3 regions of the Terriglobus albidus genome follow, and region 1 is predicted to be linked to each of the others. Evidence: predicted binding sites of a transcription regulator. Region 1 holds the regulator's gene; each other region holds the start of a gene.
The links. The regulator LexA, encoded in region 1, represses DNA repair genes until DNA is damaged. The targets are predictions, from matches to a motif close to CANTTCGCTTTTTATTCGC.
Positions count from the first base shown of each region.

Region 2: recA (recombinase RecA) is a predicted target of LexA. The motif match lies at 3,012-3,030, and genes of this name have one in related genera.
Region 3: FTW19_RS04960 (deoxynucleoside kinase) is a predicted target of LexA. The motif match lies at 4,797-4,815, and genes of this name have one in related genera.

Region 1 covers NZ_CP042806.1:4,045,097-4,052,700, reverse strand. Annotated here, with positions in the region: gene rfbD (dTDP-4-dehydrorhamnose reductase) at 1-439, shown strand, start outside; gene rfbC (dTDP-4-dehydrorhamnose 3,5-epimerase) at 607-1,176, opposite strand; gene FTW19_RS15980 (HAD family hydrolase) at 1,252-1,941, opposite strand; gene FTW19_RS15975 (DUF4097 family beta strand repeat-containing protein) at 2,172-3,080, opposite strand; gene FTW19_RS15970 (efflux RND transporter periplasmic adaptor subunit) at 3,117-4,325, opposite strand; gene lexA (transcriptional repressor LexA) at 4,558-5,160, opposite strand; gene FTW19_RS15960 (response regulator transcription factor) at 5,406-6,167, shown strand; gene FTW19_RS15955 (HAMP domain-containing histidine kinase) at 6,173-6,403, shown strand; gene FTW19_RS15950 (sigma-54-dependent transcriptional regulator) at 6,403-7,604, shown strand, end outside.
Region 2 covers NZ_CP042806.1:4,762,207-4,769,810, forward strand. Annotated here, with positions in the region: gene FTW19_RS19035 (pyridoxal phosphate-dependent aminotransferase) at 1-445, opposite strand, end outside; gene coaD (pantetheine-phosphate adenylyltransferase) at 494-976, opposite strand; gene FTW19_RS19045 (DUF2199 domain-containing protein) at 1,012-1,593, shown strand; gene recA (recombinase RecA) at 1,863-2,930, opposite strand; gene nth (endonuclease III) at 3,094-3,846, shown strand; gene FTW19_RS19060 (EamA family transporter) at 3,948-4,367, opposite strand; gene FTW19_RS19065 (uroporphyrinogen-III synthase) at 4,364-5,116, opposite strand; gene hemC (hydroxymethylbilane synthase) at 5,134-6,072, opposite strand; gene hemA (glutamyl-tRNA reductase) at 6,069-7,334, opposite strand; gene ccsA (cytochrome c biogenesis protein CcsA) at 7,331-7,604, opposite strand, start outside.
Region 3 covers NZ_CP042806.1:1,214,292-1,221,895, reverse strand. Annotated here, with positions in the region: gene FTW19_RS04980 (S1C family serine protease) at 1-1,190, shown strand, start outside; gene FTW19_RS04975 (hypothetical protein) at 1,376-2,728, opposite strand; gene bcp (thioredoxin-dependent thiol peroxidase) at 2,817-3,284, shown strand; gene FTW19_RS04965 (hypothetical protein) at 3,443-3,991, opposite strand; gene FTW19_RS04960 (deoxynucleoside kinase) at 4,130-4,777, opposite strand; gene FTW19_RS04955 (polysaccharide deacetylase family protein) at 4,941-5,654, shown strand; gene FTW19_RS04950 (MFS transporter) at 5,732-7,009, shown strand; gene FTW19_RS04945 (IS110 family transposase) at 7,267-7,604, opposite strand, start outside.

The DNA of each region.
Region 1 (7,604 bases):
CAACTCCACCGGTAAAAATTTTGTCCGTACTATCCTGCGGTTTGCCCGGGAGAGAGAAGAGCTGCGTATTGTGGCTGACCAGCACGGAGCTCCCACATGGGCGCGCGATCTCGCCCGTCTTACGATGCACGCCATTCGTCGTTGTGAAGCAGCGGGAGATTGCCTCGCCGAAGCTCGGCGCTTAGGCGGCATCTACCACGCCAGTGACGCCGGAGAGACCACATGGTTTGATTTCGCGCGGGCCTTCCTGACGCTGGCCCAGGAGAAGGAGCCAGTGCAGTCCTGGGCGAAGCTCACACCAATCAGAACCGAGGAATATCCAACGCCCGCCAGAAGGCCAACCAACTCTCGCTTAAATTGTGAACTGTTACAGCGGATGCTGGGATTTACCATGCCGGCCTGGCAGGACTCGCTGCGAGCAGCGATGCTGGAAATCTAAAAACATACCGGAAGACGGGTTCTTGTAAAGAATCCGTCTTCCGGTATGTTTCCATTTCTAGAGCATTTCCCTGTTGCTGGGTATTCCGGGAGGGGCGTGCAGCGGCGTTTTCATTGCGGAAAACGCCCATCGATGTGGAAGCCCTACTCTACACCTAGGGAAATGCTTTAGTGATGTACAGGTTCCCCTACGGGCGGGAGTTCGGCCTGTAGAAAGCTCATGCCATGTTCGTCCTTTGGGGAGACCAAAACGGTGTCTACTTCATCGAGAGGCCAGTCAATCGCCAGCGTCGCGTCATCCCAGCGGATGCAACGTTCTCCCGCGGGGAGATAGAAGTCGGTTGTTTTGTAAAGGATGTGGGCGCTTTCTGAAAGCACGAGGAAGCCATGGGCAAAGCCTTCGGGAATCCAGAGGTATTCAACGCGGTCTTCGCTGAGGTGGAAGCTGGCCCATTTACCGAAGTCAGGGGAGTCGCGGCGAAGGTCGACGGCAACGTCCCAAATGTGACCCGTAAGAGCGCGCACGAGCTTGCCCTGCGGTTTGCCGAGCTGATAGTGGAGACCGCGCAGTACACCTTTCCGGGAGAAAGACTGATTGTCCTGGACAAACTTGTTTGGCAACCCCGCGTGAGCGAAGGTCCGCTGTGAATATGTTTCTGCGAACCAGCCCCGCGTGTCTTCGAAGACCTTGGGAAGGACGCGCTTGACGTCTTTGAGAGGGGTATCAATAAGCTGCATCACAAATAAACGTCTATTATCTCACTCAGTGTCTCATTTAGGTTATATGGAAGTTTGAACGAAGAACAGAGATTTTTACGCCGGTCCCAAGATAGATGCCCACTGTTTTGGCGAATTACAGAGGCAGGTGGGAGCTACGGTTTTCAGTGTGTCGGCTGACAGACCAAAGGTGCACCCAATCGACCATGCTCCGGCATTCTGTGCAGTAAGGATGTCTACGGCCGAGTCCCCTATCATCACGGTTTGGCCGGGTGTGGCGGCAGCTTCATGCATGAGTGTCTCAAGTCCCAATGGATCGGGTTTCTTGGTATGAAAGCTGTTGCCTCCATAGTTTTCGAAGAAAAATGGCTCCAGGCCCAAAGCACGGCTAATTTCACGGGACGGATTGACGGGTTTGTTCGTAAGTATGGCCATCTTCAGATGAGGATGAGCTATACGGATGGCTTCAAGTGATTGGAGCACACCGTCGTAGACGAGGGTGAAATCGAGCTTGTGTACCCGATAGTAGTCCAGGAAGAAGGTCAGGGCCTGTTGGACATACTCTTCGTCGTGTAGATCCCCCTCCGGGTCGCCGAGCGCGCGGCGTACCAGCATGGATGCTCCGTCGCCGATATAGGTGGTAATGACAGCGTCTGGCAGAGCCGGCTTCCCCAGGTGACTCAGCATTGCATTGACGGAATTGGTGAGATCCTGCCGGGAGTCGATCAGGGTTCCGTCGAGATCGAAGACGAGGAGACGAAGCTGGGAGGGGGGTGGTAGAGCCATTCTCTCTAGAGTGTGCAAGGCATGGAAGGTGCAGCGCAAGCCTAGGGCGTCCTAGAGCATTTTTCCTGTTGCTGGGTATTCCGGAAGGGGAGTGCAGCGGCGTTTTCATTGCGAAAAACGCCCATAGGTGCACAAGTCCTGCACACACCTACAGGAAAAATGCTCTAGCCTGGCTTAAAAAAAGAGCGGCGGAGTCTGCACTCTCCGCCGCGGTAAGGAAGTTAAACCTGTTAGCGAATTTCGATGTCTCCTGATCCGGTCTCAGCTTTGATTACAGGTCCGCCGCCGTTGACGGCGCCAAGGACATGGTGGCGATTGAGCGTACCCTGCATCAGGATGGGCTGCGCTACGCGCACCGTTCCGGATCCGGTAGATGCGTTAAGGGAAAACTTGGCGTTCCCCACGGTAAGCCGAACCGAGCCTGATCCGGTCTCGAGTTTCCAGTCGGAAGACGGCGTACCGTCAATTTCGATATCTCCAGATCCGGTTCCAGCCCGCAGACCTCCGTTGAAACCGTGGATCCGGAGGGAGCCGGATCCCGTTTGGGCACGCACGTCGCCGGCGGCCGACTGGCGAAGCTCAATGTCACCAGAGCCCGTCTGAAGCGTCGCTGAACCATGAATTCCGTCGGCGCGGATCGATCCTGAGCCGGTTTCCAGCTTCGCATCTGAGCCAATATTTGAGACTTGAACGTCACCGGAACCGGTATTGGCGGTAACTGCTCCCATGATTCCGCCGATCATGACGGAACCGGAACCGGAGTTGGCCCGGAGATTTGTCGCGGTCGGAACGTTGATGTCGTAGTCGATGACGATATTACGGTAAAGATCGTTATTGCCTTGAGTCTGACCGATCGTAACGCTGGAACCCGACTGAACAATGGGCGGGTTGGCGACAATCTGGCGGATGCGCTCGTCGGCATTACCGGCAAACCATCCTCCGGAGCCGGCGCGAACGTGGCCGACGATCCGAACCTCCGAATTCGAGCCGGGAACAACCTTGACGTATCCGGAACCAGTGGAGACGCTGACATTGGTCGACCCGGAGACAGTGAGGGTACGGGAAAAGTCCTCAGCCGTGGCGAGTACGGCGACGGCTGCGAGTGCGGTTGCGGTAAGTAGAGTACGAAGGATCTTCATGGTTGTTCCCTCTATGGTTTCACGATAAAACGCAGTTTACTGCTGCAGAATGACCTGGTCGTTCTGGTTGAGACCGCTCAGAAGCTCGGTCCTTGTGCCGTTGGAGATGCCTACTTTTACGGGGACTTTCCGGCGGCCCTTCTCTGCCTTGGAGTCCGGGATCTCGATGCTGGCGTTACGCTGCTTATCGTAGATAACAGCCTGCTCCGGAACGGTGAGCACATTCTTGTGCTCTTCGAGGATGACCTCGGCGTTTGCGGTCATATTGGCCTTCAACTCGCCGCCGGGATTGTCGATCGATACCCGTACTTCGAAGGTCGTAACGTTGTCCTTCTCGACACCCAACGGAGCGATCTTGGTGACCTTGCCGTTGAAGACTTTGTCCTTGAAGCTTTCCACGCGGATGCGAGCAGGCTGACCCAGGTAAACCTTGCCGATATCGCTCTCATCGACCTTGCCCTGTACGTAGACCTGGGTTGTATCGCCCAGGGTCATGACCAGGGTGGCGGTGGATCCCATCACAAGAATGGAGCTGACGGCATTGCCGAGCTCTACATCCCGGGAGAGGATCATGCCGTCGATCGGAGAGACGATGTTGGTGTAGCTGAGCTGCTCTTCAAGCTGTTTGAGCGATGCCTGAGCCTGCGCAACCTGTGCCTCCGCCTGGTGCAATTTGGCGGTGTCAACGGTGATCTGGGCAAGAGCTTTATCGCGCGCATTGGCGGCGGCAGCGTACTTCTGCTGCGCATCATCCAGCGCCTGCTGGCTGACAACTCCTTGCTTGGACATCGCAAAAGCGCGTTCGTAAGTGTTTTTGAAGTTGGGCAGATCAGGAGCCTGGGCATTCACTTTGTCGAACTCGATTGCGGCGGCGGCGGCCCGAGCGTTGGATTCTGCGGCGGTCAGTTGCGCCTTCTGGGCGGCAACCTGATCGAGAAGTTCCTGCTGGTCGAGCTGGGCAAGAGGCTGGCCGATCTTGACCGGCTGGTTGATATCGGCAAAAAGCTTAGTGACGATGCCGGAGGCCTTGGATTTGACCTCGACTTTGACGATGGGCTGAACCTTACCGGTGGCAACTACAGAGCGAGCGATGTCGCCGCGTTCCACCTTCGACAACTGGGAAGCATCAATCTTCGAACTGGAGCCGGAGGCCTTGATGGCAAACGTAAGGCCCGCGGCCAGAACGACGACGGCAATGCCGCCCCAGATATACAGTTTGCGCTTGGATTTGCGGGGTGCGGCCATGATACTCCTGATCCTCCGGTGGGGTGGTTACGGAAGGGAGTACGCGCGAAATAGGAGATTGGTTCCCTGAAAGTTAGGTAACAGAGGACACGCCCTTAGGCGGCCTGGTGGGTTAGAGCATTTTTCCTGTAGGCGTAGTGTAGGGTTTCCGCATCTACGGGCGTTTTCGTTTTCCGCAATGAAAACGCCGCTGCACGCTCCTCCCGGGATACCCAGCAACAGGAAAAATGCTCTAGTACTTTCGTAGCACGCCCAGGACCTTACCCTGGATCGTTACCGCGGCCGCCGGGGCGAAGATCGGCGCCATCTCGGAGTTTGAAGGTTGTAGGCGAATCATGCTGCCTTCCCTGTAAAACCGCTTTAGGGTGGCATCAGTACCGTCCACCAAAGCGACGACAATTTCGCCCTCCCGGGCGGTGCGGGTACGCTCAACCAGAACATAGTCGCCGGAGACGATATGTTCGTCCCGCATGGAATCGCCACGGACCTCGAGAGCGAAGACCTCCCGGTTGCCAAGAATATCGCTGAGCGAGATGGTTTCAGCCGTCTCGACTGCTTCCACCGGCCGTCCAGCGGCAATGCGGCCTAACAGTGGAAGGCGATCGGTACCTTTCTTGGAAGAACGTGCCGGTAGAACGTCGATCGAACGGCTGCGATTGTGTGCACGCTGCAACAAACCTTTGTTCTGTAGGTTCGTGATGTGCTTGTGAACGGTGGCAAGCGAATTGACGCCGAGGCCGCTGGCGATCTCCTCATACGAAGGGGAATATCCGCAACGCTGCGTGAATGAGGTGAGGAAGTCGAGAACGTCCTTTTGCCGCCGGGTAATTGCCATGTCTGACATTTTAGCGAATAAAAAGCGAATCGCAACAGAGAAGACGTTAGGAAGTAACTCGCTAAATTCCTCTTTAGATTCCCGTTTTGGGGCTGCGGCAAAAAAGTCCTGGTAACGCAGGCTTGCGGTTACCCCTGTGCACGAATCAAGGTAGGTACATAAGTCTTATCTGCAAAGACGTGAACGAACGCAAGAGTCGGAACTTTTAGCTTTTCGCTAGGTTAGTCAGTGAATTGGAGAAACAAATGGGAATTCTGCTGGTGGAAGACGATAAAGCCCTTGGAATGCTCTTGAAGAGGGGACTTGAAAAAGAAGGTCATCAAGTCGAGTGGTTACAGGATGGAGAAGCCGCGCTCCATCACGCAATGGAAGAGAATCCGGAGCTTGTCGTTCTGGATCTGAGTTTGCCCAAAATGGATGGAGCTCAACTGCTTGAGGAAGTACACCGCAGGATGCCCCACACTTCCGTACTTGTACTGACCGGGCGGACTCAGGTCGAAGAGCGGGTGCGCTGTCTGGATCTCGGAGCCGACGATTATCTGCTCAAACCATTCAGCTTCCATGAGTTAACAGCGCGCTGCCGTGCTGTGATGCGCCGGAAGAAGCACGTACCCGATCAGCTTCTGAAGTACGGTGTCCTGGAAGTGAACCGTATGCTCCGTCAGGTGCGCGTGGCCGACGTGGAAGTAGAGCTGACCTCAAAGGAATATGCCCTGCTCGAGTACCTCCTGCTCCATAAGGGGAAGGCCGTTTCCCGTGCACAGCTTCTGAAGGGTGTTTGGCGGACAACGTCCCATACTGGGACCAATGTTGTGGACGTATACATCAACTACCTGCGCCGGAAGCTGACCGTGCAAGGGGTATCGGATGGCGCTGCGTTGATTGAAACGGTTCGCGGCGAGGGTTATCGGTTACGGAATATGTCATTCCTCGGTGGCCTTCCGGAAAAATCAGGTTCACAGAGCGTAGCCGCCGGTAGTACAACACGGATATTGCGACACGCGTGACAATTATGGATCGTGAACAGGTGCAGGAACTGAGTGTGATGCTGCATGACCTGTGCCAACCGCTGACGGCGTTGCAGTGCCGTCTAGAGTTGGCAGAGATGGAGGGCGACGAGGAAGGCATGCGTCGCGCCATAGCCGACAGTCTGACGGAATGCGAACGCTTGAATGGCATCGCAATGCGGATGCGGCAGCAGCTTCGAGAAGCGATGCAAGACGGGCCAGGGGACCTTAAATAATGCCATTTGAAACTAGGGTGGCGAACGGATCGGTATCCGTTCGCCATGCCGTTGTTGTCAGCGCAGACGGAGACCGGCGTTTTCGATGGGTTACGTCGCTTGAGGGCCTGCGTTGGCAGGTGGAGGCCGCTTCCGGCGGCGCAGAGGCGATGGCGAGCATGGAGCAGCATATTCCGGAAGCTCTTATTGTCGACAACTGGTTGCCGGACCTGGAAGTGGATGGATTTATCGCTTGGGTACGTCAGGCATTTCCATCGGTCGATATTCTGCGTGCCGATGGTGCACCGGTGGGAGACGGACCGAGAAGCCCACGGCGGCATGAGTTGCTGCATGTCCTACGGGCAGCAGAGGAAGATATGGTGGAGACGCCGGCACCGGCGGCCGTAGTCCCCGAGCGAGAGCCTGCGGCGCCCGTCCCCGTGATTGTTCCCTCTGAGCTTCCTGTGGATGCGGCCTTGTTGCCGGGAATGATCGGTAATAGCTCGGGCATGCGCGAGCTGGCTCGCATGGTTCGTCTGGTTGCGCCCCGCGATACGACCGTCCTGATTGAAGGAGAGACGGGGACAGGTAAAGAGGTGGTTTCAAGGGCGATCCACCGGCTCAGCCCTCGCTCCCAGAAGCCATTTGTGACCTTGAACTGCGCCGCCATTCCGGAGGCGCTGTTGGAAGCCGAACTGTTCGGGCATACCCGCGGTGCCTTTACCGGCGCAGTGCAGTCACGCACCGGCCGCATTGAGGCAGCGAATGGCGGCACGTTGTTTCTGGACGAAATTGGTGAGATGCCGCTGCCATTGCAGGCCAAGATGTTGCGCTTTCTGGAGAACGGGGAACTGCAGCGGGTAGGCGACAACGAGACCGTTCGGGTAGATGTGCGTGTGATCGCTGCAACCCACCGCGATCTGGAACGGCTGAGCCAGGAGCGGACCTTCCGGCTGGACCTCTACCATCGGCTGGCAGTTTTTCCTGTGGTCATTCCGGCATTGCGCGAGCGGGCAGAGGACATCCCGCTGCTGGCGACACATATCCTCAATAAGCTTGGCGAAACGATGCCGCAGAAACGCCTCTCCCAGGCGGCCCTGGAGACCTTCCAGGGATACGACTGGCCCGGAAATGTCCGCGAATTAGGGCACGTTTTGGAGCGAGCGGCCATTCTGGCGGAAGACCGTCCGGAGATTGGAATGACGGAAGTGATCCTCCGTCG
Region 2 (7,604 bases), 720 kb from region 1:
ATACGGGAATGCCGCCCGCGTACTGAATGATGTCCTTGAAGCTGACCCAGTACGGCACCGGCAGCACAACTTCGTCGCCATGGTCGACCAGCACCTGGATCGCGTTGAAGAGCGCATGCTTGCCGCCAACGGAGAAGACGCACTCCTCTACGGCATAGTTGGTGCCGAAGTCTGCCTTGTGGCGCTCGACGATCGCCTTGCGCACCTCGGGGATACCGGCAACAGCCGTATAACGCGTGTGGTTATCTTCGATCGCTTTGATCGCCGCATCTTTGATGTGACGCGGAGTCGCAAAATGCGGCTCACCTGCGCCGAAGTCTGCCAGGTCAATCCCCTGCGACTTCATCTTCAGAGCCTCAGCGGTAATCGCCATGGTCGCTGAAACTTCGATGCGGTTAATGCGGTCGGTCAGAACCTTCTTCTGCGTTGCTGTTGCGGTGGTCATAGTACCAGTGTCGCAGATTCGACCGTTAGAGCGAAACCCCTAGCTTCGCTACACTTTCGCCCGCAGGCGATCCATGACAAGCGCCGGCACCAGGCTGCTGACGTCCCCGCCCAGTTGAAACACGCCCTTAATGAGTCGCGAGCTCACATAGGTGTACTTTTCATGAGGCAGCATAAAGATGGTCTCTAGCTCGGGATCGAGCTTCCGGTTCATCATGGCCATCTGGAACTCATACTCGTAGTCGCTGATAGCCCTGATGCCACGCAGCACCGCTACTGCCCCCTGCTGCCGGGCAAAATCCACCAGTAGACCGTCAAATGTCTGGACGGAGACATTCGGGAAGCCCTCAGCAGCTTCGCGGATCATCTCCAGCCGCTCTTCCACCGTGAATAGTGGTGTCCCCTTGTTCACATTGCGCAGAATGGCCACTACCAGGTGGTCCACGATCTTGGAGCCGCGTGCGATCAGGTCAAGGTGGCCGTTGGTCAACGGATCGAAGGTGCCGGGATAGATGGCTCGTACGGGCTGCATCGCACATGCAGCATACACGCTTATGCTGGAGATGTATGACGAACGGCTTCCTTTGCTCGGTCTGCGGGCAGATTCATCCTCCAGCTCCAACCAGCTACAGCATCAAGGCGCCGGATGCCTTTATCGCCATCCCGGATGAGGAACGAGCCACCCGCGCCCAGATCTCAGCCGAGCAATGCATCCTCGACGAACGGCAGTTCTTCCTTCGCGGACGCATCGTTCTGCCCATCCTGGACCAGCAGAACCAACCCGCACCGGAGCTTCTGGACCCACGCTCAGGCCCGGCTCCGGAGATCAGAATCGAAGCTCCCTACTTTGCCTACGGCTGCTGGGTGGAAGTGAGCCCGAAGAACTTCTTCCGGACCCATGAACTCTGGAAGACACCCGGCCGAGAGGACGAGCCACCGTTCCCGGGCTATCTTGCCAACGAACTGCATCACTATCCCCGCACGCTCGGCCTTGAAGTACTGGTCGCCACACAACCGGTAGGAAGGCGCCCCCACCTGACCGTGCTCGATCAGACACATCCTTTGGCACAGGAACAGATGACAGGGCTCAGCACCGAGCGTATCCAGCAGATCGCGGAACAGATCCTGCATCACCCGGAGCCAAGATAGAGTTGACTGCTCACCCCTCCATTTCACTAACCGGGGTACCCCACCCTTCGGGGTCCCCAGCGAACGTTGTTCGCTGGGGTGAACGCTCACAACGTTAGGGTGGGCAAGGAAGCCACAGATACCCACCCTAGCGGTCGTAACAGAACGATTCGAGCTCCGCTCGAACGTCCCATGTCCCCAAGGGACATGGGACACCCGGTGTATTGCGACTCAAGGCTTTAACGCAACAACGCCGCCCTTTCGGGCGGCGTTGTTGCACACACGACCAATTACTTGCGTCCGCGGACGACCTCCTGAGCCGCCGCCTCGCCGTTCTCCGGCACCGCTGGAATATCTGCTGCTGCGGCACCGATCTTCAGCTTGGCGCGCAGTTCACTGTTGATCCGCTCAAAGGTGTCCTTGTTCTCTTTCAGGAAGCCGCGCACATTCTCACGTCCCTGACCGATGCGCTCGCCCGAGTAGCTGTACCAGGCGCCGCTCTTCTCCACGATGTTGTTGGCCACAGCCAGATCGAGCACATCGCCCTCGCGGGAGATACCTTCGCCGTACAGGATGTCGAACTCAGCCTCGCGGAATGGAGCCGCAACCTTGTTCTTTACCACCTTGGCCTTGGTGCGCGATCCGGTGACAACCTCGCCTTCCTTCACCGCGCCGATACGGCGGATATCGATACGAACCGAAGAGTAGAACTTCAGCGCACGTCCACCGGTGGTGGTCTCGGGGTTACCGAACATAACTCCGATCTTCTCGCGGATCTGGTTGATGAAGATCAGGCTGGTGCGGGACTTGGCAACCGTTCCGGTCAGCTTACGCAGCGCCTGCGACATCAGGCGGGCCTGCAGACCAACGTGCGAGTCACCCATCTCACCATCGAGTTCGGCCTTCGGTACCAGCGCTGCTACTGAGTCGACAACCAGCACATCGATGGCGCCGGTACGAACCAGAGCCTCCGTGATCTCCAGTGCCTGTTCACCGTAGTCCGGCTGGCTGACCAGAAGGTTGTCGACATCAACGCCAAGCTTGCGGGCATAGATCGGATCCAGGGCATGTTCGGCGTCGACAAACGCCGCCAGGCCGCCGGCCTTCTGCGCCTCCGCGATGATCTGCAGGGTGATGGTGGTCTTACCCGAAGACTCAGGACCATAGATCTCGATCACACGGCCGCGGGGCACGCCGCCCACCCCAAGGGCCGCATCGAAAGAGATGGACCCGGTCGAAATCACCGAGATCGGAACGATGGCCTCACGCGCGCCCAGGCGCATGATCGATCCCTTGCCAAACTGTTTCTCAATGCCGGCCATTGCCAGCTCTACTGCCCTTAAACGGTCATCCGCCACGTTGCGTGTCTCCTCAGTCGGTCCCGCATCCCTCTTGCCTGCTGCAGGAAATCAGAGTCTAGCAGCAAAGCGGCGGCACAAGCAAAGAAAAAGCGAAAGTATTTTTGCCCCTCCCAGTGGAAAACCGGTACAAAACCAGCCGCGCTATGATTCGGAAACGACCATGGCCACCAAGTCCGTCAAGCCAGCCACTGCACCTGCTAAAAAACCTTCCGCCCTGAAAAAGGTCGCCGCGAAAAAGAGTCCCTCAAAAAAGGGCTCGCACAATCCGCTTGCCCCGGAACGGATCGCCGCCATCCTGGATGCCCTGCGCAAGGCGTATCCCAACGCGGTCTGCGCGCTGCACCACAACTCTGCCTGGGAGCTGGTCGTCGCGACGGCCCTCTCCGCCCAGTGCACTGACGTCCGCGTCAACATGGTCACGCCAGAGCTCTTCCGCACCTTCCCCACCCCCAAGGCCCTGGCCGAGGCGCCCCTGCCCGCCATTGAGGAGATCATCCGCACCACCGGCTTCTTCCGCGCCAAGGCGAAGAACATCCAGGGAGCCGCGAAAGCCGTCGTTGAGAAGTTCGGGAACAAGGTCCCGCAGACCCTGGAGGAGCTGATCACGCTTCCCGGCGTCGCACGCAAGACCGCCAACGTCGTTCTCGGCTCATGGTTCGGTATCGCCGTCGGAGTGGTGGTGGATACCCATGTACTTCGGATCTCACGCCGGCTTGAACTGACCAAGCATACGGACGCCGTGAAGGTGGAACGGGACCTGATCAAGATCCTTCCCAAGGACGAATGGATCAACTACTCGCACCGGATCATCTACCACGGCCGCCAGGTCTGCATCGCCCGCAAACCCCGCTGCGCCGAATGCACCCTCGAGAGGCTCTGCAACTCCAGCGACAAAACCTGGAGCTCACACTAAAACGAAACCCATACCGTCAAGCCGGATAACCCCACAACAACACTAACAAAATCAATATATTACAAGAAATATAGAAACTTTTTCTTTAGCTAATTTCAGTTTCAAGCGAACGCCAGAATAACTGCACCTGCCGTAATCAGCAAGCCACCCAATACCTTCAGTGGTGTCAGCGCTTCTCCCAGAAACATCCACGCAAAGACGATCACCAACGCCACACTCAGCTTGTCGATCGGGGCCACACGAGACGCCTGTCCAAGCTGCAGAGCACGGAAGTAGCACAGCCAGGAGAGCCCCGTCGCCAGACCGGATAACGCAAGAAAGATCCACGACCGGGTATTGATATGGCGCAGCTCGCCGTGCTTCCCCAGGCTCAGCGCGATCCCCCAGGCGAAGACGAAGATCACGGTAGTACGCACCGCCGTCGCCAGGTTGGAGTCAATGTTCGCTACACCGATCTTGGCAAGGATGGCTGTGGCCGCCGCGAAGACAGCCGAGAGCAGCGCCCATACCAGCCAGCTCATACGACCTGCTCCAGAGCAGACGCAATCGCCTTCGCGAGCGAGATCACATTGGCCTCCTTCGCTTCGACAGTCGGCAGGTAGCCCGCATCACGCAGCGTAGCAGAGGTAATGGGGCCGATGGTCGCCAGGATGGTCGACTCAGGCAGCCGCAGGCCACCCGCCTCCAACACCTGCAACAGATGATGCACCGACGAAGACGAGGTAAAGGCAATGGCAGCGGGCGGAGCTGGGCCGGCGAAAAGCTCCCGCAACACGCCAGGAGCTGAGGCTGGGATTACGGTTCTGTAGGCCTCCGCAATCTCCACTTTCGCTCCGGCCTCCTCAAGTGTCGCGGGAAGAACATCTCGCGCAACCGCGGCACGCACCAGCAGCATACGTGCCCCGGGGGCACGAGGCAGCAGCGCCTCGGCCAGACCTTCGCCGGTCGCCTTCTCAGGCTGCAGCGCGATCTCGAAGCCGGCTTTCTGCGCCGCCCGCGCCGTAATACTTCCAATCACCGCCAGGCGTAATGTGGGCGGCAACTCTCCGCGGAAGCGCTGGCGAAAGACCTCAACCGCATTAGCGCTGGTAAACAACAGCCAATCGAACGTGGAAAGACGTGCAATGGCATCCTCCAGTCCAGCAAAGCTCTGCGGCGGAGCAATCTCAAGCACCGGCACGATCACAGGCTCCAAGCCAGCCTGCTGAAGCGCATCGGCCAGCTCGGAACTCTGATGAAGAGCGCGGATGACAAGGACTCGATGAGTCATCACGAAACGAGTGAACCTTAAACCGTTGGATGAAGAAGTTCGTTGGCTCCGCGGCGTTCCAACTCCCCGGCGACAAACTCGCCAAAGCTCTGCGGCGTGTCCTCCTCTTCGGGAGTACGCGAGATCTGCACCATCCGATCGCCATCCTCGGCAACGACGCAGGCCAGCATACGGCGGAACTTCCCTTCTCCGGCACAGTGCGCTCCGATGGGCACGCTGCAGCCTCCGCCCAGCGCCGCCAACACCGCACGCTCCGCATCCACACACCAGGCGGTCGTCTCGCAGTGCAGCAGGCGGACAGCCTCACCCACAGCAGCATCCCCCGACCGGATCTCGATCGCCAGAGCCCCCTGCCCCGGAGAAGGACAGATATCCTCTGGATCGAAACGCTGACGAACCCAATCCGGCGGCATGTTCAGCTTCTCCGGCCCCAGGCGGTCGAGCCCGGCGGCAGCCAGGACCAGCGCATCACACTGCCCTTCCCGCAGCTTGCGCAGGCGGGTATCGATATTGCCGCGGATCGGCACAAACTGAAAGTCCGGCCGATGCGCCAGCAACTGCGCCCGGCGGCGAGGACTCGTAGTTCCGATACGAGCGCCGATCGGCAGCGTGTGCATCAGCAGCCACTCCGGGCAGATCAGCGCATCGCGTGAGTCCGCACGCTCCGGAATCGCTCCCAGCTCGAAGGCCGGGTTCAACTCGGTCGGCAGATCCTTGAGCGAGTGCACGGCGAGATCGACCCTGCCGGCGGCAAGCGCCTCTTCGATCTCCTTGGTGAAGATTCCCTTGCCGTCCACGCCCGCAGGCACAACGAAGCCTGGTTCCTGCATCCGGTCGCCGGTGGTCTTGATGATCTCAATGGAGACCTCGTGGCCGTGCGCGCGCAGCAGGCAGGCAACATGCTCAGCCTGCCAGAGCGCCAACGCCGATCCACGGGAGCCGATACGAAGGTTCACTTGGACTCTCCTTCCTGTTGGGGAGCGAAAGCGCGGCGCAGCGCATCCAGAGTCTCGGCATCGCCATCGCGTGCCGCTTCGCGCACTCCGGCCATCGGCCCATGGAGAAACTTGTTCACCAGGCCGCGGGTCAATGCCTCCACAGCCTGCTGTTGTTCTTCGGTCAGCCCGGCCAGCCTGGACTGCGCACGGCGCAGCTCCGCCTCGCGCATGGCTTCAGCAGTTACCTGCATGGCGCGGATGGTGGGCACCGCATCCAGGGTCTGCAACCGCTGCTCGTAACGATCCACTTCGCGGGCTACGATGCGCTCGGCAGCCTGCGCTTCTTTGCTACGCTCGGCCAGGTTGGCTGCGGCAACCTGTTGCAGGTCGTCGATGTCATAGACAAAGGCTCCGTCGACCTGGTTCATCGCCGGCTCCACGTCGCGTGGCACAGCAATGTCGATGAAGAACATCGGACGGCCTTTGCGGCGTGAAAGCAGATCGCGACCCATCTTCACGGTGAAGACGGCCTCCTGTGATCCGGTCGAGGTCACGACGATATCGGCCAGGTGTGCCTGTGCCGCGAGAGCATCGAAGTCCATGACCGAGCCCTGAAACTCTTCTGCGATCCTTTGAGCACGCGAGCGAGTGCGGTTGGCAACGTAAAGCGTTCCCGCGCCCTGCGCGATCAGATGCCTGGCCGCGAGCTCCGACATCTTGCCGGCGCCCACCAGAAGTATTGTCTTGCCCCTCAGCGAGCCGAAGATCTTCTGCGCCAGGTCAACAGCAATGGAAGCAATGGACACCGAGGTCGAGCCGATCTGGGTCTCGCGACGCACCTTGCGCGCAACCGTAAACGCGCGCTGCAACAGCGGCTCCAGCGTCGACTGCACCGCACCCACCTCGCGGGCAACGGTATAGCTCTCCTTCACCTGGCCGAGGATCTGCGGCTCGCCGACCACCATGGAATCCAGCGAAGAGGCGACACGGAAAAGGTGACGCACAGCCTCGCGCTCCGAGTATTCGTAGAGATGCGGCTCGATCTCTTGCTTGGAGATGGCGAAGTACTCGGCAAGAAAACGGCGGAGGTCGGTGTTGTCTTCGTGACAGGTCACCAGCTCCACACGATTGCACGTGGAAAGGATCATGCTCTCGCGCACACCCGGCTGATGCAGCAGCGACCGTGTCGCGTCGGCCAGACGGCCGGACGGAATCGCCAGGCGCTCGCGTACCTCGATCGGAGCCGTATTGTGGTTCACTCCCAGGAGCGCGATCTTCATGAAGTGAACCTGTGCACGTTCGAGAACTGGTTGGCCACCCAGGCGGCGATCATCACAAGGAAGACAAAGCTTGAAAGGTATACGGCACGCCTGCCACGCAGACCCGAACTGCGCCGGATCTGGATCATCAGGATGTACGCGACCCACATGCCGAAGCTGAGCAGCACCTTCGGATCGGCGAAGTAAGCCGGGCCAACCGTCTCCTGCGCGACCACGGAACCGATCAGCAGGCCACCGGTCATGCAGGGCAGACCGAAGAGCAGCGACTTC
Region 3 (7,604 bases), 2.8 Mb from region 1:
TGAAGATGCGTCGCGTACTGCTCGTGCTCCTTTTGGTGGGCGGCTTCTACCTGCTGACCAACTACATGGTGCCGTCGGGAGCCATCGGTAACTGGGTCAAGAGCGCCTTCCCGTCGCTACCGGTAAATGGAACAACTGCGGTCAACGGCCCTCTGGGCAACTTCCATATGACCGTCGCCAATGCCGCGCCGGAGTTCGATAGCGAAGAGCAGAACAATATCAACGTCTATAAGCGGACTCTGCCCAGCGTGGTGAACGTTACTTCCACCACCGTGGCCTTCGACTTCTTCTACGGCCCCGTTCCCCAGCAGGGCATGGGTACCGGCTTCATTATCGACAAAGAGGGACACATCCTGACGAATAACCACGTCATTCAGGATGGCCAGCGCATCGAAGTCACGCTGAACGATAAGCACAAGTACACCGCCAAGGTTGTGCAGGTAGACAAAAGCCATGACCTGGCCCTGCTGCAGATCAATGCGCCAAACCTTACGCCAGTCACCCTGGCCGACTCCAAGAACATTGTCGTTGGACAGAAGGTCTACGCTATCGGCAATCCTTTCGGTCTGAACGGAACCATGACCCGCGGCATCATCTCCGCCCTTCGTTCCGTCCGCGGACCGACGGGAGCGGCCATCGACAATGCCATCCAGACCGATGCCGCGATCAACCCCGGTAACTCCGGCGGACCGCTGCTGAACTCGCGTGGCGAGGTCATCGGCATCAACACGATGATCGCCTCCAACGGCAGCGACCAGAGCGCCGGCATCGGCTTCGCTATTCCCATCAACACCGCTCGCGCCTTCGTTGATGACCTGGCTCGCTATGGCCACGTTCGTAGGCCTGCTCTCGATGTCGTCACGCTGCCGATCGGCCCGGACATCGCCGATCAGCTTGGCCTCGCGGCTGACTATGGCGTCCTTGTAGAACGAGTACTCCCCGGCGGTGCGGCAGAACGGGCCGGTCTGAAGGGCGGCTCACAACGCGCCTACATGGGCAACACACCGGTGATGATCGGCGGAGACCTTATCGTCTCCATCGACGGACAGGACATCACCACCCAGCAGGACGTCTCTGACGTGATGAACTCCCACAAGGCAGGCGACACGGTGACTGTCACAATCTTCCGCGCTCGCAAGAAAATCGAGTTGCGCGTTACTCTGAGCGAAGCCAGCGAACGCCAGACATAAAGAAGCGCTGAAGGCGCGCTCGATACCAGCCTGGGGCAACGCCCGGTATCGGCGCAACAGGGGGAGAGAAGGGCTGAAAGCCCGCTCTATAGGACCACGTTGGCGGCGATCACCCGAGACATCTTCAGCCCCCAAACAAAAAACGCTCCGCATCTCTGCGGAGCGTTTCACATTAACCCGCAACCCTACTGTGTAGCCCCAGTCTCAAAGAACTTCGTCGCCTGCCCGCCGATCACGCGATACATCGCAAATGATCGCGCCTGTTCTCCGCGCAGTTCCATCACCAGACTGGCACGATTGGATGCCTCCGCGTCCACAACACCCACCAGATGCATCCGCGGCGTTGTATCCATGTGGATGGCATCGGTCACTGTCTTCACCGCCACCTGCGGCTCGCCGAAGCTGTCATTCTGCGCAACCACCGTGACATATTTCACCGGCGCCCCTCCCTCACCACTTGTATGGGCCTCCAGCACAAAAACCGGGGCGCTGTTGTAGCTGAGCTCGAAAGCGGAAAACTTCTCATCAGCCAGCTTCACCGCCGGAGTCTCCGTCACCGGAGCAGCCTTCAGCTTGCTGCGTGCTCCCGTGGAACGGCTCACACCACCAGTCTTGATCGGCGCGGGTGTAGCAGTCGGCGATGGAGCGACCAGCGACATCGCCACCTTCTCCAGCTTGGCCTGAATCTCCGTCTTCTCCGAAGGATCGCGGAAACGATAGGTGAAGTCGTGGATCTCGCGCGAAGCGGCATCGCTGACGGCAACGATCTGATGCAGGTTGGCCGGCATGCCGCTCAGTTGCGGAGCCTCCGCCAGCTTCGCCGGCTTACCGCGCATGATCTTCGGGCGATCAGGGTCGTCATTCAGATCCCCCAGCGTCTGCACGTTGGCGGTATCGTTCTTGATGGCGTCGCGCTTCTCCTTCTCCGTGCGCTTCTTCAGCGTGGGGCGATCGGCGTCATCCGATGGATCGTCCCCGACGCCGGTGACGCCGCTCTGATCTTTGTCTTTGCCGTTCTTGCTGTCCTTTGAATCCTTCGAGTTCGACTTGTCCTTCTTATCTTTATCTTTGCGGCCAAGCTTGGGACGGCTGTCATCCTTGTCGGTGGACTCCAGGACGACCTTTTGCGGAGGCTTGGGCTTATCCACCGGCAAAGGTTGCCACTTGCCATACCCCATCCATCCCTGGTCGTACACGCTGCTGACGGCAGCGTCCGGCTTCAGGTTGCGGGCAAAGTCCAGGTCGAGCAATCCCTTGGGCTCACCGGAGTCCTGCAGCTCATACACAACGTCCGTGCTCAGCGCCAGGGGGACAGGCCGCGCCAGGTAGAGACCGGCATCCTGGTAATCTCCGTCGACGAAGAGCGAGACAGGGACCAGCCGGCTCGCCAGCGGTTTCTTGATATCGTCGCCGGTCCACTCGTATACGCCGATCGCACGGGTGACATTGTCTTTCTTGGCAACACGATGCATCTGGGCCGGCGCTGCGGCCACCATCGCCGCAACGGCGGCGAATCCGATTCCTCTGGAAACTCTCATCACACTCATAAGACGGCCAATCTCGCGGTTCCGCTACCTTGCAGCCCTGCCTTGCGGCTCAACCCGCAGGCGCTGTACCTTTGCATCCATGCCACCACAAGCAGGCGACATTATCGAAGACTTTACTCTCAACGATCAGGACGGCAACCCGGTCACCCTCTCCAGCTTTGACCCCAAACCTGTCGTTTTGTTCTTTTACCCCAAAGCAGATACCCCTGGCTGCACCATCGAGGCCTGCGGCTTCCGGGACGCCATCGACAAGCTGAAAAAGGCGGGCGTTGTCGTTCTCGGCATCTCCCGCGACACCGTAAAGGCGCAGAAGAAATTCGCGGAAAAATACGACCTGAACTACCCCCTCCTGGCCGACCACGACCAGAAGATCTGCAACTACTTCGACGTCATCAAGCAGAAGACGATGTACGGCAAACCGGTCACTGGAATCGAGCGCACCACCTACCTGATCGGCCCCGGCCGCAAGCTGCTGCACATCTTCCCCAAAGTAAAGCCGGAAGGCCACGCCGAAGAGGTCCTGGCCTACGTAAAAGCCGATAAGTAGGAATGACTGAGCGTCGGCGAAGGACCTGCTTTTAGAGCTCCACAAATCCGAATATCCCATATCTCGGCTCTGCCGAGATATGGGATATTCGGGTCCCGGACGAACTTCGTTGGGTGATAAGGCGATGGGTGGGATATCTCGCGTAGCGAGATCCAAATCTATTCCACGGACAACAGACCTGCACCCACCGCACCGGCCGCCTCCAACCTTTTCTCCTGCCCCAGCCGACGCTCCCGATTCGCCAACCCCAGCGGAACAACATGGAACGTCAGCACGGACTTCGCCTCCACCACAGCCTCAGTCCCCTTGGCCGGCGCACTATCCCCCAGCTCTCGCGTGCCTTCCTTGCCCAGGATCACGATGACGTCGCTCAGCACTTCCTCTTGCCCAACCGCCTCTACCTGCAGCGAAAGCTCTCCGGCACTGTTGATCTCGCCCGCCTTGGCGACGGCAACCACAGTAACCGTCACCGGAGCTCCCACAGCGAAAGCACGACCCTCGAGGGTAACGGCCTCGGTAAGCTGACCGCGCAAGGTCTGGCCGTTCCGGGCATCCGCGGAACTGACACGCTCCTGCATCTGAACCTTCAGCAGCGTTCCAGAACTTTCATTCGCGCCTGGGGTGTCGGCTGTCGATGATTGCTGTGCCGCACCCGAGCCGAGGAGCAGAAGCATCCCCATCAGAAAGATCAAAACCCGATCGAACATGTCTTTGAACAAACTCCTGGCGGGAACAAACTCCTGACGGGAACAAGCTCCTGATGGGAACAAACTCCTGAAGGAGTGCTGAGTCCTACTCTCTTGGAACCACCGTGCCCGGGTGGAAGTTGCCCAACAGAAGCACCCCTACCCCACCATCAGGAAATGCTGCGTCCCTTTTACCGGAGCATCCAGTCGCCGAAAAAGAGCCTGCAGATCCCGATTATTGTGCACGAAATCGATCTGCGAGGTATCGATCACCAGCAGGTCGCTGGCCGTGTAGCGGGAGAAGAAATGTTCATACGCCTCGATCACCGTCTCCAAATACTCTTCGCTGACAGCACGTTCCCCGGGCACGCCCTTTCGTTTCAGGCGCGTACGCAGCACGTCGGGAGTCGCTTTCAGGTAGATCACCAGGTCAGGTGTCGACAGATCATTGCGCATGGGCTCATAGAGGCGGTTATAAAGCTTCAGTTCATCGTCCCCCAGGTTCAGGCAGGCGAAGAGCTTGTCCTTCTCAAACATGTAGTCGGAAACAACGCTCTGGCGCACAACATCACCGCCGGCCATCCGTTCCGCAACCTGTAACTGGGCGTATCGAGCCTCAAGAAACCACATCTGGGTGGCGAAGGCCATGCCCGGTTCCTGCCGGTAAAAGCGGTCGAGAAAGGGATTATCTTCGGGCTCCGTAACGCGATACGCCTCCATCTTCTCGGCCAGCATGCCTGCCAGGGTCGATTTCCCCACGCGGATAGGACCTTCAATGGCGATGTAACTGGGTAGATCGAACAGCATGACGAAATCCTCCGAAAAGGCGAATAAAAAGCAAAATATCACCCACTTCATGACTCGCCAAGTAGCGAACAGAGCACGTGGCAAAGACTTGCCATTCCGATATACCGATATCTCGCGCAATGACTTTCTAACAAGCACCGTGCAGAAGGCATTATTAAGAGGCATGCTTTCCTCTGTACTTGCCGGAGCGGCCGTGGCCGCCGGCGTCGGTGTTTCCGTTTACGCAGCTTATCGACCGGAATCCCAGATCTACGGCGCCACTCTCATTGCCGGGTCTGACCCAGGACAGGTCGCACTCACCTATGATGATGGCCCCAATCCTGATGCAACACCGCGGCTGCTCGACATCCTGGCGCAGCACCAGGTCCATGCGACTTTCTTCATGGTGGGCAACTTTGTGAAAGCGGAAGCGGTGCTGGCGCGGCGGGTCGCCGCTGCAGGCCACCTGATCGGCAATCACACTCTGACCCATCCCAACCTCGCTATCACCTCATCGCGAGAGACACGGCGTCAGCTTACCCAGACCAACGACATCCTGGAACAGACCCTCGGACAGAAGATCCGCTTCTTCCGTCCTCCCTTCGGAGCCCGCCGCCCCGCCACCCTACGCATTGCACGCGAGCTCGGCTTGATCCCCGTGCAGTGGAATGTCGCCGCGCAGGATTGGAACCCAGCATCGCCGCAGCAGCTTCTGGAGCGGCTGGAGCGCGGTATCGCGAAAAATCGCCAGAAGGGCCAGGCCTCCAATCTTCTGCTGCATGACGGCAGTCATCTGGGGCTGGGAGCAAAGCGGATGCCGACCGTAGAAGCTACAGCTCTGCTTCTGGAAAGAAATATCAGGAACCTTACATTTGTCACTCCCGAAATCTGGGCTTAAGCTCCTACAATTTCCTCACCGCACCCACGTCCTAGCGTTTTAGAGGCGCGTTTTAGCGTTTCGGAGGAAAGACCCGTATGAGCACGCAAACCCAAACGCAAACCCAGGCGCCTCCGCACGTTCACCAGGAACCGATGTCGATGCGTGAGGTGTTGAAGATCACCACCATGCGCCGGCTCTGGTACGCACAGGTGGTCTCGAACTTCGGCGACTTCCTGGCGCTGTTCGCCGTCATCAGCGTGCTGACCTTCAACCTGCATGCCACGGCACAACAAGTGACGGGTGTGCAGATCGCCTATCAGTTGCCGATTGCCCTTCTGGGTATCGTGGCCGGTGTCTTCGTCGACCGCTGGTCGTTGAAGGGAACGCTGATCGCCAGCGACCTTTCACGCGCGGTTCTATGTCTGTTGCTGATCTGGGCTGGGGCGACGATGCAGTTTTACCTGATTCTCGCGGCCATCTCTATCGTCTCCAGCTTCTTCAATCCGGCACAGGGAGTCACCCTCCGCTCGGCGGTGCCGATGCACGGCCTGCGCTCCGCCAATGCTCTGATGCAGCAGGTCATGTTCGTCATGCGCATCGTCGGTCCGGCGGCTGCAGGCGTATTGGTAACAGCTTTGGGAGCGAAGGCCTGCTACATCGTGGACGCGATCAGCTTCGTGGCCTCCGCCAGTTTTATCGCCAGCATCACCATCACGCGTCCGCCGGTAGCCGCGGAACACCAGACCACCAAGACCGGTGTAGCGCGCGTGCTGCATGACATGCAGCAGGGCATCCAGTTCATACTGCATCATGCGGCGCTGCTGTTCGTGATCCTCGCGTTGGCCTCTGGCATGTTCGTGCTGGGATGCTTCGGTCCGCTCATCGCTGTCTACGTGCGCGATGTGCTGCATGCCACCACACCACGCTCTTTCGGCGCAGCCTCAGCCTCCATCGGAGCCGGCATTCTGCTGGGCATGAACCTGCTGAATACCTTCGGCAAGAAGATGAAGAATACGGTGCTGGTCTACGCCGGCCTGAGTGGAATTGCTATCGGCCTGGTGATCCTTGCCGGTATTCCCTATCTGGCCACATGCATCCTCGGCAACCTGGTGATCGGCCTCTCAGTCGCGGGCATCATCATCCCGGCACAAACAATGATTCAGCAGGAGACGCCGCATCACCTGATGGGCCGCGTCGGCTCCACGCTGATGTCGATGATCTTCACCGCACAGATCCTGGGCTTGATCCTGTCAGGCGTACTGGCACAACACACCGGCACCCGCCAGGTCTTCACTCTCTGCGCCGTACTTCTGCTGATCCTGATGGCAGTCGGCAAACTCTTCATGGAGCCAAAGACACCCGCAACCGCCTAGAGAGCCTACACCTGGGTGCCCCTCGATAAGGAAGAAGACTGTGTCAAGGGGTAAAAAGAGCGTACGTCATTATTCGATGCGGGAGCACCGTTTGAGAGTCCAGAGGCAAGGGGTTAGAGGACCGGTGTCTTCTGGGGTAACTCAACGCTGCATCACATCTCTGTGGGGCCTAGCCCCACCAACCATCGATTCGACCATATACAACAGGCCATGATGCTTCTATGCGGACATCCAGCCTGTGCTGGATGCGAAAGCGCTCACTCAACGTCACGACCATGGATGGCCAGGGGCACCCCCGAGCTGCTCTCGATATGGGCGATCTCTGGATAGCGTTTGTTCAGCCTGAGCATCCAGTAGAGCCGCACTGCTAACCTCCTTGCTGCCGCCACCTTGGCCACTGCTTTCGGCTTGTGGTGGCAGCGAGCCTGATACTGCTTTCGAAATCCTTCATCCAGCCGGCAGGCCGTCTGAGCTGCTTCGACCAGCAACTGGCGCATGAACCGGTTGCCCTGCTTGCTGATGGCTCCCAGTTTGCGCTTGCCGCCCGAGGTGTATTCGCTGGGGATCAGGCCCAGATAGCTGGCGACCTTCCCGC